2 regions of the Cyanobacterium sp. DS4 genome follow, and region 2 is predicted to be linked to the other one. Evidence: predicted binding sites of a transcription regulator. Region 2 holds the regulator's gene; the other holds the start of a gene.
What was found. Region 2 encodes NtcA, which controls nitrogen genes in cyanobacteria. Its sites were predicted from a motif close to TTTGTANCNNNNGNTACAAA; they were not measured.

Region 1: the regulator NtcA is predicted to act here: its motif matches at 5,298-5,317, upstream of Dongsha4_RS01400 (ferredoxin--nitrite reductase).

The regions. Positions count from the first base shown of each region.
Region 1 covers NZ_CP084098.1:296,531-304,898, forward strand. The annotation lists gene Dongsha4_RS01380 (ABC transporter permease) at 1-769, shown strand, start outside; gene Dongsha4_RS01385 (RNA-guided endonuclease TnpB family protein) at 889-2,061, opposite strand; gene Dongsha4_RS01390 (photosystem II protein, Psb35-related) at 2,468-2,692, shown strand; gene Dongsha4_RS01395 (hypothetical protein) at 2,821-3,300, opposite strand; gene Dongsha4_RS01400 (ferredoxin--nitrite reductase) at 3,645-5,204, opposite strand; gene thrS (threonine--tRNA ligase) at 5,573-7,375, shown strand; gene Dongsha4_RS01410 (hypothetical protein) at 7,731-8,368, shown strand, end outside.
Region 2 covers NZ_CP084098.1:3,027,041-3,035,408, forward strand. The annotation lists gene Dongsha4_RS12985 (PAS domain S-box protein) at 1-1,409, shown strand, start outside; gene Dongsha4_RS12990 (PleD family two-component system response regulator) at 1,399-2,424, shown strand; gene Dongsha4_RS12995 (DUF3084 domain-containing protein) at 2,538-3,986, opposite strand; gene ntcA (global nitrogen regulator NtcA) at 4,067-4,744, opposite strand; gene fabI (enoyl-ACP reductase FabI) at 4,898-5,680, shown strand; gene Dongsha4_RS13010 (pyridoxal phosphate-dependent aminotransferase) at 5,792-6,949, opposite strand; gene Dongsha4_RS13015 (inositol monophosphatase family protein) at 7,253-8,083, opposite strand; gene murG (undecaprenyldiphospho-muramoylpentapeptide beta-N-acetylglucosaminyltransferase) at 8,269-8,368, shown strand, end outside.

The DNA.
Region 1 (8,368 bases), 1.5 Mb from region 2:
TATCATCATTGCGATTATTTTTTTTCCTCTGTTTTATACTACTCCTATCGATATGATTGATTTTAGTCAGTCATCTTTACCCCCTAATTGGCAACACCCATTTGGAACAAATGATCTAGGTCAAGATCAATTAGCGAGAATTTTATTTGGTGGCAGAGTATCCCTAACAGTGGGTATTACTTCCATGATAGTCGCTATTAGCGTCGGAACAATGGTAGGTGCGATCGCAGGTTATTATGGCGGAGTTATAGATAATATCTTGATGCGTATTACAGATATTTGTCTTTCCCTTCCGCAATTACCTATTTTATTATTAGTGATTTATCTTTTTCGAGATCCAGTAAAATCCTTATTAGGAGCAGAATTAGGGATTTTTACCCTAGTAGTTTTAATTATTGGCTTATTAAATTGGATGTCCGTAGCAAGATTAGTCAGAAGTTCATTCTTGCAAATTAAAGAAAGAGAATTTATCAGTGCCGCCCGTAGCTTAGGTGCAAATTCTTGGCGCATTATGTGGCAACATATTCTCCCCAACGTTATTAATATAATTATTGTTGCCGCTACCCTTGCCGTTGGAAACGGGATTATAGTTGAATCAACTCTGAGTTTTTTAGGTCTAGGATTTCCCCCAGATATTCCCACTTGGGGAAGAATGTTATATGAAGCTCAAGAATATTTGCCCACATCTCCTCACATGGCAATTTTCCCCGGCTTGGCAATTTTTCTCACCGTTTTGAGCATTAATTATCTGGGAGATAAGTTTAATTAACCTCCGTTTGGCACAATAATATCGGATTTAGACAAGTTGCAGGTAAGTGCTTTTCTTTTTCTAACATGGTAATGAGTCAGGTGAACTACTCACATTCGCTACGCTGAAATGTGAGCTTCTTACCCAACAGAATGCGTTATAGTAGATTTCTTGCGTCCTCTGCTATCTCGTCTTACATCTGGGCAGTAAGCTGAAACTCCAGTTCCTGAAGCCAAAATTCGCAGTCCTTCATCTCTGATATTTTTTGATGCGTTTATATCTCTATCGTGTTTTTCTTTACATCTAGGACACTCCCATTGTCTAATATCTAACGGTAAGCTATCAACTACATTCAAACAATGATTACAAGTTTTAGAACTAGGAAAAAATCTATCTATCTCAATATAAATCTTACCTTCTTGTTCACACTTGTATTTGAGCATTGTCTGAAATTGCCCCCAACCTACTTGTTGTATTGACTTAGCTAGACAATGATTTTTTACCATCCCTTTGATGTTTAGATTTTCGCATACCACAACTTGATTCTCGTTTACTATCCTGCGTGATAGTTTATGCTGAAAATCTTCCCGACACCGAGATATTTTATTATGAACTTTTGCTACCTTGATTCTGGCTTTATTTCGGTTATTTGAACCTTTCCGTTTACGAGATAAATCTTTCTGTTTATTCTTTAGATTACGTTCATGTTTTTCTAACCATCTAGGGTTATCAAACTTAGAACCATCACTGGTTACACAAAAATGTTTTATTCCCATATCCAAGCCGATTGCTTTACCTTCTGTATTTGGTAATGGTTGTTCCTTTCCATTTTCAAATAAAATAGACGCATAATACTGCTCTGCTTTATTTTTAGAGATAGTTACAGTCTTGATCTCACCGTCAATAGGGCGATGAACTTTAGCATAAATCTCTCCCAACTTAGGAAAAGTAATTATGTCCCCTTTGATTTTGACATTTTGAGGATAGCTAAGAGCTTGTTTCCCATGCTTAGACTTGAATCTAGGAAAGGAGCTTCGTTTCTCAAAGAAGTTGATAAAAGAACGACTTAGATTGAGACATACCACCTGTAAACATTGGGAATAAGTCTCTGTTAGCCATTCATATTCTTTCTTGAGAGAAGGTAATTGTTTTTGTAAATCATAACGGGATAATCCTTTACCTGTTTGCTTGTATGTTTCGTTAGTCAAGGCTAAAAACCTATTCCAAAGCCATCTGCACGAGCCAAAAGCTGATTCTAACGACTCTTTCTGCTGATTTGTTGGATACAAGCGAACTTTGACTATTTTTAGCATATCAAGAAACTTTTTTATGATAAATTAATTCTAACATAGATTTTTGGTATTGTGTGGAATCAATCCTACGGATATTTTTTTTTGTTGGGCAAAATTCATCCTCTAATCCGCTTTGCTGAAATTAGGGACTTCTTTTGCCATTTACGTTAAAAAATTGAAAGTAAAAAAATCAATAAATATAAGTTTTTTGTAAATTCTTATAACTTTTGCCTGTTCCCTGTTGCTCATCTCCCTGACACCACCAAGAATTTTATGTGGAACTCAGGTTCATTATGAAATCGTATATTCGTACAAACCGAACTTGTCAAGACTTATTAACCATAAAAATCCATTTTGTAAAGCTATTGCAATAAAACTTTACATAAGTTAATATAAAAGTGTAGTCAAGCAAAGGAGCTTGAACATTATGGCAATTTTAATCACTTTATTTGTAATTGGTTGGTTAGCAGTATCTATTATTGGTACTCAGGCTTATTTCCGAGGAGAACAAACTAAAGCTATTCATGAACGTAACTGGAACTCTGAATCTTTTGATCAGTTAGCACAATCCATTACAGGTCAAGAAACAAATTATTTAGTGAGAGTACCCGCGTACTATTTTGATCCTCGTGTAACTAGACGCAATAGCTAAGATATATCTCACAATAGTTAGAAAAAATTAAAGCTATTTCCCATCGACTAAACTTTATTATTAGAAAAACGGAGGTTGAATTAAATCAGCCTCTCTTTCCTTTTCTATGATTTGATTGTTGAATTTCTTCACTTATGCTCTACAACAAAACCTTTTAGCTTCTGAAAACAATGAGAAAAATCCTCCACAGGATTAAAATCATTAACTGTTAAGTTTGCCTCAATATAGTTAGTCTCTTTTGTATCATAATCCCACTGCTTTGACATATTTTCTGGCGAGAATAAATCAGAAATAAAACTACCTGCAATATCTAAATATTTATTTAATTCTTCCTCAGTAAAATCAGGTTTAATCAACCTCACAAACTCATAATTAAAACTGTGTTGAATTTTACCTTTTTTTTGCCACACATTCAGAATTTGCTCTACGGAAACAGCTTTTAATCTACCCTGATAAATAGCTTCAGTAACGGCTAAGGGTAGCCAATTATGAGGATAAATCTTTGTCCATTTAGCAATTAATTCTCTAAACTGATAGCTATTAAGATCGAAGCTATAGTATTTCATTAAAATGATAGTCTGCTGAATCTGATTTAAACTGTCATTCACTTTGTTTCTGTAGAAATTGACCCAAAAATAATTGTAAATCAATTATCACAAAAATCAACTTTTAATTTCCCATAAATATAGCAACCACCAGATTAGTTAAGACATTTTTAAATCTCTAATTGTCATTTTGAACAAACGGGAAGAATCTCTGAGCGTCTTAAACAACTTGGCGACTGCTATACCTGTGAAAATGAATGATAAGGTAAAAAGAACAAAGGGCAAAAGGTAAATAGTTGATAATTAATAACTTCTAACTTGTCTCTCCCAACACCGTAAGGGTTAAATATGTTCAACCCCTACTACCTGCAACCTTAAACCTGACTATATCTTATGGCGAACAGGGGTTATTTAACAGTTGCCCCAAACTCGTTAATTAAAATTTCCTTCAAAACGGATTTTAAATCATCACAGGGAATACTTTTTTGTTGGAGATTGCCTAAATGAGCATCCTTGCCCACTTTTCCCCCCATAAATAAGTTAACACCCTCTACCACCTGCCCATCTTTTTTCGCTTTAGTACCCATTAAGCCAATATCCCCTGCTTGAGCCTGTCCACAAGAGTTAGGACAACCTGTCCAATGAATTCTGACTTTAGAAGGAATATTTAGTTCATTATCCAATTCTGTGGCTAATTTTACCGCTCTTTGCTTAGTTTCTACCAAGGCAAAATTACAATAACGAGCTCCTGTACAGGAAATTACAGAACGGCTTAAAGGTGAAGGATTAACTCGATAGCGTTCTAAAATTGGTTCAGCAAGAAATGCCTCTACCCTGTCATTCGGTATAAAAGGAATAATAAAATTTTGTTCCACTGTTGCCCGAATTTCTCCGTTACCGTAAACATCCGCTAAACGAGCAATTTCAAATAAGCCTTCTGCATCTAAATGCCCAACGGGGATATGAATACCGATATAACTATAACCCTCTTGCCTTTGAGGATTAACCCCTAAATGATCTCTTTTTTCTAAAGTAATTTCATCTTTCGGAGCGGCAAATTGTAAGGATTGCCCCAATTTTTTCTCCACTTCAATGCGAAAACGGTTTATACCCCATTTATCAATTAACCACATTAAACGGGCTTTTGCTCTATTTTCCCTCAAACCTTCTTCCAATGCACATTCACTATAAACACTAAGAATAGCCGCACATAATTCCAATACTTCTTCATTCGGTCTTACCCACACATCCATCGGAATAGACTCTGCACACCTTTGAGCGGATAAGTAACCCCCTACCACAACATTAAAACCTAATTCACCATCTTTATAGGCGGGTAAAAATGCTATATCATTTAACTCGGCGTGAATAGAATTATCTTTGCTACCTTCGATCGCAATGTTTAATTTACGAGGGAGACTGCTAAATTCATAACTACCCTGTCCATAATTAGTAATCAAATCTTGTAATTTTTGATTTAATTCTCTAGTGTCTATTAACTCGTGAGGGTCAATTCCAGCAACAGGAGAACCCGTTAAATTACGCACATTATCCATTCCTGACTGAATCGATGTCATGCCTACCGCTTCTAATTTACGAAAAATATCTGGTATATCCTGTAAATGAACTCCCCTTAATTGAATATTTTGACGGGTGGTAATATCAGCTTTTCCATCCTCCCCATAACGTTCAATAATTTCAGCAAAAGTGCGTAATTGTTGGCTGTTGAGAATACCATTAGGAGTGCGTAACCTAAGCATAAATTTCCCCGGTGTTACTGGGCGAAAAAAAATCCCTAACCACTTCAAACGCACAATGAGGTCATCTTCGTCCATTGCCTCCCACCCCATTTGAGCAAACTTTTCTATTTCTTCCCTAACATCTAAACCGTGTTTTGCTTCTTTTACTTTTTCAATTTTATTTAGTTTCACTTTTTTTGTGGTGGTGGTATTTACAGCAACAACCATAATGTGTCCTCGATTAATATATTGAATACAAATAAATATTTAAAGATTTATATACTTAACTGCCCAATACATTATTAATTTGATTATTAACATTTTGTAACTTTGACTACTAAATAAAGGCTTATTTTCTTTTTACACATAATTTTAATTCGTTTTTTGCATCTATTGGGGCGATCGAAGTGAGGTATTGCCTTAAGTAAATCACTAACAAAAGCATACATTATGATTTTCTTGATATTTCATCGATTGTATAGCTTTTCACTGTTTTTGGAATTATCAGAATAATCTCACAACTCAAATAGGGTGAATTTTGGTTAAGATCAGTATTTATTGAGTATTTATTAATTAATAGTTATATTATAATTTCCATGTCTAATCAGGAAGCAATTAAGTTACCCCGCACCAGCGAATCAGAAGAATTAAAAAAAATCCGTCACACCACCTCCCACGTTATGGCTATGGCGGTACAAAAATTATATCCTAATGCTCAAGTTACCATCGGTCCTTGGACAGAAACAGGTTTTTATTATGATTTCGATTTACCTGAACCCTTAGCAGAAAAGGATCTCAAGGCAATCAAAAAAGAGATGACGAAAATTATTAACAAAAAATTGCCTGTTATCCGTGAGGTTGTCACGAGAGAGGAAGCGCAAAAGAGAATTAAAGATATTAATGAACCTTACAAATTAGAGATTTTAGATAGTATCAAAGAAGAACCTATCACCATCTATCATTTAGCGGATCAATGGTGGGATTTGTGTGCAGGTCCCCACGTTGAGACTACAGCAGATCTTAACCCAAAGGCGATCGAACTTGAAAGCGTAGCAGGGGCGTATTGGCGTGGAGATGCCAATAATAAGCAGTTACAGAGGGTTTATGGTACGGCATGGGAAACCCCTGAACAATTAGCCGAATACAAACGCCGTAAGGAAGAAGCCTTAAAACGGGATCATCGTAAGTTAGGTAAAGAGTTGGGATTGTTCATTTTTAGCGATCCTGTAGGTCCGGGATTACCATTGTGGACTCCTAAAGGGACTTTGATTCGATCGACTCTTGAGGACTTTTTGAAACAGGAACAAATCAAAAGAGGTTATTTACAGGTAGTTAGTCCCCATATTGGTAGGGTGGATTTATTTAAAATTTCTGGTCACTGGCAAAACTACAAAGAAGATATGTTCCCCATGATGGCGGATAACGTAGAAGAAGCGGAAAAAGAGGTTGGTTTTGTCTTAAAGCCCATGAATTGTCCTTTCCATATCCAAATTTATAAAAGTGAGTTGCGATCGTACCGTGATTTACCCATGCGTTTAGCGGAATTTGGTACGGTATATCGTTATGAACAATCAGGGGAATTAGGCGGTTTAACCAGAGTTCGAGGCTTTACCGTTGACGATTCCCATTTATTCGTTACTCCCGATCAACTTGAAAGCGAATTTTTCAGCGTAGTTGATTTAATTCTATCAGTCTTTAAGAGTTTACAATTAAAGAACTTTAAAGCCCGTCTGAGCTTCCGAGATCCCAATTCTGACAAATATATCGGCGGTGATGAGGTGTGGGAAAAAGCCCAAAATGCCATCCGTAATGCCGTTAAACAGTTAGATATGGAATATTTTGAAGCGGAAGGGGAAGCGGCTTTTTATGGACCTAAACTCGATTTTATCTTCCAAGATGCCTTAGAAAGAGAGTGGCAATTAGGTACGGTACAGGTTGATTATAATTTACCAGAGCGTTTCGATTTAGAATATACCGCCCCCGATGGTAGCCGTCAACGTCCCATCATGATTCACCGTGCGCCCTTCGGGTCTTTAGAACGTCTGATCGGTATTTTAATCGAAGAATATGCGGGGGATTTCCCTCTCTGGTTAGCACCTATTCAAGTGCGTTTAATGCCTGTTAGCGATGATTTTTCTGGGTATGCTCAAGAGGTATGTCAAAAAATGTTAAGTCTCGGTATCCGTGCTGAGGTAGATAACAGTGGTGAAAGACTGGGTAAGATGATTCGCAATGGGGAAAAACAAAAAATCCCTGTCATGGCGGTTGTGGGAGCTAATGAAGTGGAAAATAATACCCTTAGTATCCGTACCCGTGCCTCTGGGGACTTAGGTGCGATCGCAGTTTCTGAGGTCATAGAAAAAGTTAAAGGTGCGATCGAATCTCACGGTAATTTCTAGTTAATCTCAATTATTTGTATAAGGGCAGGTGTCGGGTATCAGGTGTTATATTTTCTGAACATTTTTTAGAGAATCAAAGAATTTAAAATAAAAATAAATTTATTTACTTTAATATTTGTTTTTTCACTCCTAAATCTGAACTCTGAATTCACTTATAGAGGTTGTTAATGACTAATTATTCAATTACTACAAAAATTTTTACCTGTGTGTGGGGGAAGTTTTGGGGTTAGAGCAATAGATAAAGATGAAATTATTTATTATTAATAATAAATGAAATAAAAGTATGATTATGGTGTAAAATAATTATAAAATTTGTACTTTTTAATATTAAAAAATAAGTAAGTATTTTTATCTAATGACACCGACAGTAAATACTTGGATACCCGTAGGACCTGCCCCCATACAAGATCCCATTCGTGGACGTTTAAGTTATCCAGAAATTTGGGGAGATACTCTGATTTCAGGAGCGGTTAACGGCTTGGCAATGGTTCAAGGAGAAAATGGAGATGGTTTTCTCTATATCGGTGCGGTAAATGGTGGGGTTTGGATGCGTCCTTATACTTACGCTACCGACAGTTGGGGTGAGTGGACTTGGCAGAGTAAACCTAGTAATGATACTAATTCTGGTTATCAGGGTATTCAATCCATTGCGAAAATAGCCGTTTCACCCGATAAACAATATTTAGCCGTTGGGCAAGGTAATCCTTCTAATTTTAGTGCCTATTCTTCAGGTAACAGTAAAGGATTACAAATCGCCAAAATACTTGAGGATGGAAGTTTAGAGTGGTTAATTCTTAATCCAGATATTAGTAATCTATTTGTTGAAAATACAATTAATATTCGAGATTTAGACTGGATTAGTGATAATCTCTTTATCGCCAGTCCTAATGAATTAGCGGTTGTAGATGTTGTGGAAGGAGAAGTTAGTAACTTAAGAATATTAACCCAAGATCCTCAAGAAATTTCTTTGGTACAAGTGACCAATAACAACAA
Region 2 (8,368 bases):
AAGCCTCCCAAGCAAAAAGCCTTTTTTTGGCAAATATGAGCCATGAATTACGCACTCCCCTTAATGCAATTTTAGGCTTTACTCAACTAATGAGTCTTGATGATGATATTTCTCAAAGACACAAGCAATATATCGACACTATTAGTAAATCTGGGGAACATTTATTATCACTTATTAATGAAATTATCGATCTGTCAAAGATAGAATATGGGAAATTAAAAGTCAATAAATACTCTTTCAATTTTCTGGATTTTCTTAATAACCTCGATGAAATTTTTACCTTAAAAGCTCGAAACAAAAATATCGATTTTATTTTGTATAAACAATCTGGTTTGCCTGAATATATAAAAACAGATCAAGGAAAATTGAGATCTATTATTACTAATTTGATTAATAATGGGATTAAATTCACCCGTCAAGGTTCAATAACACTAACTGTTAAAGTAATTAATGACGATGATATTCAACAAGAAGACAATCAAAATGTTAACATTTATTTCTCTGTTGAGGATACTGGAACGGGTATTCCTGAAAATGAACTAGAAAAAATCTTTAAAATTTTTACTCAGGGAAATAGGGGGCAAAACTCAGGAGAAGGAAGTGGTTTAGGATTAGCTATTTGTGAAACATATACTAATTTATTGGGGGGACATATTAAAGTTAGTAGTAACCTCCATTATGGTAGTAAGTTTGAATTTAACATCATATGTCAAAAAGTAAAATTTACTGATTTAGTGAAGGGCAATAACATTGTTAAGATCTTTGATAATGACTTTTTTATCTCAAAATATAGAATATTACTACTAGAAAAAAATCCTGTAGATATTCAAATTATTCGTCATCTTTTTAGGGGAGAAAATTTTGAGCTTAGAGAAAGTGGAAATAGACAAGAAACTCTTAAAATTTATAAACAATGGCAACCAAGTCTAATTTTAATTTCTGTTTCGAGTTTAAATAGTAAGAATATAGAAACAGTAAAAATAATTAGAAGGTTAGAATTCAATTATTCATATCAGACTAAAATTGTCGCTTTAACAACTTTATCGTCAACTTATGAACTCTTAACGGCGGGTTTTGATGATTTTATCTTAAAACCCTTTGATTTCACTAATTTTTGGCGAAAAATAGAACTATGTTTGAATATAGAGCTTAAGTGGCAAAATAAAATTGTTGATCACGAAAATAATCAAAAGACGATTCGATTAAAACCTGAAGATTTAGTCTTTATGGGCTATTCTTGGCGCAAAAAACTTTTTTATAATTCCTTGAGTGCCAGAAGTAGTAAAATACTAAGAACCATTGAAGAAATTCCCGATAACTATCGACAAATAAGAGAGTCTCTAAAATTATTGACTGATCAACTCAATTTTGAAGAGTTAATGTATTTGAGTAACATAAATGAATACTGATGGTGAAATAAGTACAAATGATGGTGGAGATAATCATAATTCTAAAAAGGGTGATATTTTAATTGTTGATGATCAAATTGAAAATATCCAATTTCTTTCCACGATGTTGACGGATAATGGTTATGAGGTGAGACAAGTATTAAGTGGAAAACAAGCGTTAAAAGTAGTTGATTATGATCCTCCTGAATTAATTTTGTTAGATATAATGATGCCTGAAATAGATGGTTATGGGGTTTGTCGTCAACTAAAGAGTAATTCTCGTACTTGTCAAATCCCCATTATATTTCTTAGTGCTAAACAACAATTGTCAGAAAAAATTAAGGGTTTTAAAGTGGGGGGAGTTGATTATATAACTAAGCCTTTTGTTGTGGCTGAAGTAGTTTGTCGTGTGGAAACTCATTTAAAAATTTATCGTTATCAAAATCTTTTAAATCAGGAAATAGTTGCCCGAAAAAAAGTTGAACAACAGTTATTAATTGCAAATCAAAAACTGGAACAAATTGCGAATATTGATGGTTTAACGGGGGTTTATAATCGTCGTTATTTTAATGATTTATTATCAAAAGAATGGTATCGTTTATGTCGGGAAAAACAACCTTTATCAATGATTATGGTTGATATTGACTGTTTTAAGGAATATAATGACACCTATGGACATTTACAGGGTGATGAAGTTTTAAAGGCGATCGCATTTACCCTAAAGTCTAGTTTACAACGCTCCAGTGATTTTGTTGCCCGTTATGGGGGAGAAGAGTTTGTGATTCTCCTACCTAATACTGATTTACAGGGTTCAATTACGATATGTGAGAATATTTCTCTAAAAATAATGGAATTAGCTATACCCCATCGAGGTTCTAGTGCCAGTAATAGCATTACGATTAGTATGGGCGTTCATTGTCTTATTCCCTCTACAAAAATTAATCCCTCTACTTTAATTGATAAGTCGGATGATGCTCTTTATCAGGCAAAAAAAGAGGGTAGAAATTGTTTTCGATATTGTGTTGACTTAGGGTAATATTCAGATCATCGGAGTTCAGGGTTCAGAGTTGGAATTTATTAATTACGAATTGTTTATTACCCTTGCCCTTTGCCTTTTGCCCATTCCCTATTCCCCACCTAAATGATAAATCATAGTCTAAATACTTCCTTCCCATCCGCAATTACTACTAAATTAATTTGTAAGGGGCCAGAAGTATAGGTTTCGTTGGCGGCGACAGTTAAAATTTCGTCAATAGTTTGGTCTGAAGATTGTAATTCTTCGATAAAGTTCACTAAGGAAATTATTTTGCCATCACCGATAAAAATTTGTCCCAATATTCCCTCTCTACGGGCGCGGAATTGGCTAACAGAAATGAGAAAGTCTAGTTTTTCTTGCAATTCACCACTGTTTAAATCTTGTTCATCAATGGAAATAGATGCGATCGCTTCATTTTTTTGATAGATTATTTGATTAGGGGTAACATCTCCAAAAATACGGATTCTTTCTTCTCCTTGCACATAATTACCAGCCGATAAAATTCTCACCAGATACTGCCCTGGGTTGGCTAGTTGTTGTTTCATCTGTTCAACTTGCCCTCTAGTTATTTGCACAAACCTTTCTGTAGGAGGTTGATTACCATAACCGATAATCTGCATAACATTGCGATTGGCTTGACTTAAAATGGCATCCACTAATTCACTGATGTCTGTATCTTTTTTGATTTGTACCAAAGTAACGCTTAATACTTGTCCTTTAATAACAGCAATAGGTCTTTCTCTTAAATCTTGATAAGTTTGGTAATATTGCTCAAGAATTTCCACCTCTTGACGGTAAAATTCCAGTTGACTTTCTAAAGAAGCTAATTCCTGTTCCTTTGCGTCTAATATATCATCAGTTTGAGAAATGAGGCGATCGAGCTCTACTATTTGCTCATCTCGACTATTTATATCAGATTCTAACTGTTTTTGTCTCTTTTTTAACTGTTCAAGACTCCTTTGTTGCTGTTGTAAAATCACCTCTTGTTGTTCAATTTGCCCTTGTTTTTCCTGTAACTCTTGATCTCTTTGAGCGATGGATTCTTCTAATTTTAAACTTTGTTGTTGAATGTCCTCTTTTTCTATTAATAAATCTTCTTTTTCTTTAATAATTCTTCCTACTTCTTTTCTTAGTTTTTCTGTTCTATTTTGAATTTCTTTTACTTTTTTTTGAGTTGTGGATAACTCATTTTCCTTAATATTTAATTGACTTAAAACAGTATTTTGTCTATTCTTAGCTTCTAACAGAGCTTTTTCCGCCTCTTCTTTTTCCGTTTTAACTGTTTCTAATTGTTCTGTTATTTCTCGTCTTTTTTGGAGAATTTCGTCCAGTTGAAAAACTCCCTGACGTAAAGATGCACTTAAACTAAATAAAATAATTAAAGTAGAAGCAGAAATTAATGTTCCTGTACCGATAGTAATTAAAACTGCTGTTTGTTTTGGTCTTAATTGAAAAAGTCTTAATCTAGCCTTTCCAACCCTTGTGCCAATGCGATCGCCCAGTGCTGCGATTAGTCCCCCCAAAAGTAACATCGCTATGATTAAAATATAAGCGCTAGTCATTAGTTAATAATTTATGTAGTTAAAAATCAAAAAAATGATTATTTCTTGTTAGTAAAGGTGGGAGGAAACAGAGGAAAAACTTATGCAAATTGCTGACTAAGGGCAACAGGATTATGTACTGTGATTTTTTTCTTATTAATAGTAATTAAATTTTCTTGTCTTAATTCTCCTAATAAACGAGTCACCGTTACCCGTGTTGAACCAATAGCCTCTGCGATCGCTTGATGTGACAACTTTAAATCAATAGTAATACCGCTAGGGCTAGGAATACCAAAATCCCGACAAAGAATCAATAAAAAACTAACTAAACGAGAAGCCATATCACGATGGGCTAAAGTCTCAATCATCATTTCCGTTTGCAATATTCGAGACGACAAGCCTTGTAGCATCAACCTAGACAACTCAGGATTTTCTTTTAAAGAACGCTGAAAATGCTCAATAGGAGCAGAAAGTAATTCCACAGGAGTGAAAGCCACCGCATGGTAGAAGCGATCGGATTTTTGCCCAGTAATCAAAGACAAGACCCCAAAAACACTATTTTCTCGCAACAAAGCCACGGTAATCTCTTCCCCTGCCTCATAAACCCGTGACAACTTGACAGCACCTTTCATTAAAAAATATACTCTTTCCGCAGGATCACCCGGAAAAAAAATTGTTTTACCCCGTTCAAATTTTTCCACCACAGGGGTATAAATTCCCGCCCCAATTTGACGAAAAACTGAAGCTAAAGGTTGTTCAGACATAGACAATGATTGCATAGAGATAATTAACTTAAAAATAAAATAAAAAATGGCTCGATAAACGACCCTTTCTATAAGAAAATAAGAATAACGAGAAAACCGTCTATAACTTGATCAGTTTAGCGAATAATTGTCCTTAAATTACAGAAAATTAGATTCAAAATCAAGAATATGTTAGATTTGACAGGAAAAAACGCTTTAGTAACAGGTATTGCTAACAATAAATCCATTGCTTGGGGTATTGCTCAACAACTACATAAAGCCGGTGCAAATATTGGTGTTACCTATTTACCCGATGATAAAGGACGTTTCGAGAAAAAAGTTGGAGATTTAGTAGAACCTTTAAACCCCAGTGTTTTTCTTCCTTGCAATGTGCAAGATGATGCTCAAATAGATTCTACCTTCGATCAAATTAAAGACCAATGGGGTCATATAGACATTTTAATTCATTGCCTAGCCTTTGCGCAGAAAGAAGACCTCTCAGGAGAATTTAGTAGTACTTCTCGTAATGGTTTCCAAACAGCTTTAGATGTAAGTGCCTATTCTTTAACCCGTTTAGTGCAATCAGCAAAACCCTTATTTCGTGAAGGTAGTAGTATTTTAACCCTTAGCTATCTTGGAGGTGTGAAAGTTATCCCTAACTATAATGTCATGGGTGTAGCCAAATCCGCCTTAGAAATGAGTGTTCGTTATTTAGCCTCCGAATTAGGCCCTATGAATGTGCGAGTAAATGCCATTTCTGCTGGCCCCATTCGCACTCTTGCCTCTTCTGCAGTGGGTGGAATTCTTGATATGATTCACCACGTGGAAAAAGTTGCACCCCTCAGACGCACTGTTACTCAAACTGAAGTAGGAAACACCGCCGCTTTTTTATGTAGTGATCTATCTAGTGGTATTACAGGACAAATTATTTACGTCGATGCAGGTTATGAAATTATGGGCATGACAGAGTAAGTATTGAGTTAGGGTGTTAGAGAATTGGGGAATTGGGGGATTGGTGTTAGTGTTAATTAAACACTTTTGCCTCTTGCCCTTTGCCCTTTTAACTTGACTTTCACCCTTGTTTTAAACCTCGATAAGTTGTGATAAACCTTCCACCAATCTGTTAATACCTATAGATGCAGTATCATAATTTAACGCTCCATAGGCAACCCTTAAACAACACTTATTTTCTACACCAAAAGTTGTACCCGGAATTACTGCTACTCGATAGTTTTCAATGAGTTTTTTTGTTAGTTCAAAAGAATTTATCTCGCTCTTAATTTTTAAAAACAAATAAAATGCCCCATCAGATTTACTCACTTCACAAATATCGGTAATTTTTGCTAAAGAATCAAGCATTTTTTCTCTAACTTGATTAATTTGTAATAAGTATTTTTGACAATAATTTTTACCAATTTTTAAAGCACCATAAGCACCATATTGGGAAATTACAGGAGGACAAATTAAAATTGTATCTTGAATTTTTTTTACAGCCATTTCTAAATGTTTTGGAATCACCATATAGCCAATTCTCCAACTGGCAAAACCGTAGGCTTTCGATAAACTAAATAAAGAAATTGTGTGATTATCACTATCGACAAAAGACGCAGGAGAATAGTGTTTAATTCCATTGTAAGTAAAATACTCATAAGCCTCATCACTGATATGATAAATTCCTTTTTCTTTACATAATATGTTAATCGCTAATAAGTCTTTTTTTGAGTAAACAACCCCTGTGGGATTATTGGGAGAAATGGTTACAATTGCTTTTGTTTTTGGTGTTATGGCATCAATTATTCTTTCTATATCTGGTTGATATTGATTATTTGTATCGACAATTATAGGTTTACAATTAGCTAATCTAATTGCCATTTCATGGTTAAAATAATAGGGGGCTAAAATGATTATTTCATCTTCTGGATTAGTGATAGCTAAAACTGCATTCATAAACGCCATATTTGACCCTGCAGTCACGAAAATAGATGATTTATTTTGACTATAATTAATCTTATTATCTCTAGCTAATTTAGTCTCTATTTCTGCTAATAATTCATTTACACCGTTGATGGATTGATATAAATTATTTCGAGGATTATTGGCAAATTTATCAATCTCTTTGAAAGTTTCATCAGGAGGAGGATAAAATACAACTCCTTGCCCTAAAGAGATAGTATTCGGATTATTAATAATTAATTCATTAATAATGGGTATTAATGGTAACTGTATATTATCTGCACGCATAAAAAAACCTCAATTCGACGCAATAATATCAATAATGTTGGGCAAGTTTCAGGTGTCAGGAATTAAAATTAGGAATTAGCTATTTTCATTCTTCTTTTTTTATCTAGTGCGTTATCACTTTTTCTTGATTCTTAATTGAAATCTATTATTCATTATTAACTATTAACTAACTGTCTTTTTTTCTCTTTTTTAGTTGACAATAATGCTTTTCCTCTCATTTCAACAAAAAACATACTACCTAAATCAATGCTTTGTGTTGCAAGCAAACTGTTGTCTATTGCCTGACTTCTGCAAGAAGTCTAATTAGGAAATAAGTAAAGATTTAGGTTGATAAATTGACTCTACTAAAGGCTTAAAAACGGAAATTAAATTCTCTTTTGCCACTGCTAAACAGGGAAAGCTGATATTACCATAATTGACTCCTTTAGTAAGAGGAAAAGCGTTTTCTGGATTGATATGGACAAAACTTCCCCCTGCGGCTAAAAGTATCGGATAAGCACCAGCAATATCCCAAATTTTTGGACTAGCTTCGATCGCACCCAAAGTAGCACCACAAGCGACAGAAATAAGATCATAACTTGTCACACCAGTGATTCTAACTTTGCAGGGAAAATCTTGTTTGAGAATATCTAAGCTACGGTTGCACATTGTCACCACGTGATTCATGGTAGGAGATGCGTCACTGGTAGAAATAGGATTATTGTTGAGAAAAGCACCTCTGGGGCCAGTTAATCCCGTATTACCATAATAATAACCATGATAAGTTTGTTGTACTTGGGGAAAATGAACAAAACCGAAAACGGGAATACCTCGATAAAGTAAGCCGATAGATATACCCCAAATCGGAATACCACGGGTAAAATTAGTTGTACCATCAATGGGGTCAATTACCCAACACCATTCATTAGGGGGTAAAATATGCTCGGTTTCCTCCGTCAAAACCCCATGAGTGGGAAAACATTGTTTAATTCCCAGTCTTAACTCCTCATCCGCCCATTTATCCGCCTTAGTTACTAGACTACCATCAGCTTTCCGAGTTGGTTCTAATTGAGCAAAATCCGCTAGTAAACTTTCCCCAATGCGGTGGGTAATCTGGTGACAGAAATTATATACTTGATGCCAGAAATAAATCATTTTTTCCTCAATAAAATTGGTTGGACGAATAAATAAAGAGTTTGGAGTTTGAAGTTAGATAATAATTGTGGGCTAATTATTTATTTCTCAATTTTTAATTCTTGAATTATTAATTCAAAACTCTATCCTTTACAAAGTATAATTTATTATTCCGAACAATTGATAATTTATATTTATAGATATTCGTGTCTGTGAAACAACCTCGTTTACTCATTGCCGCCAGTGGCACGGGAGGGCATTTATTTCCCGCTTTAGCTGTAGCCCAACAGTTACCAGATTATCAGA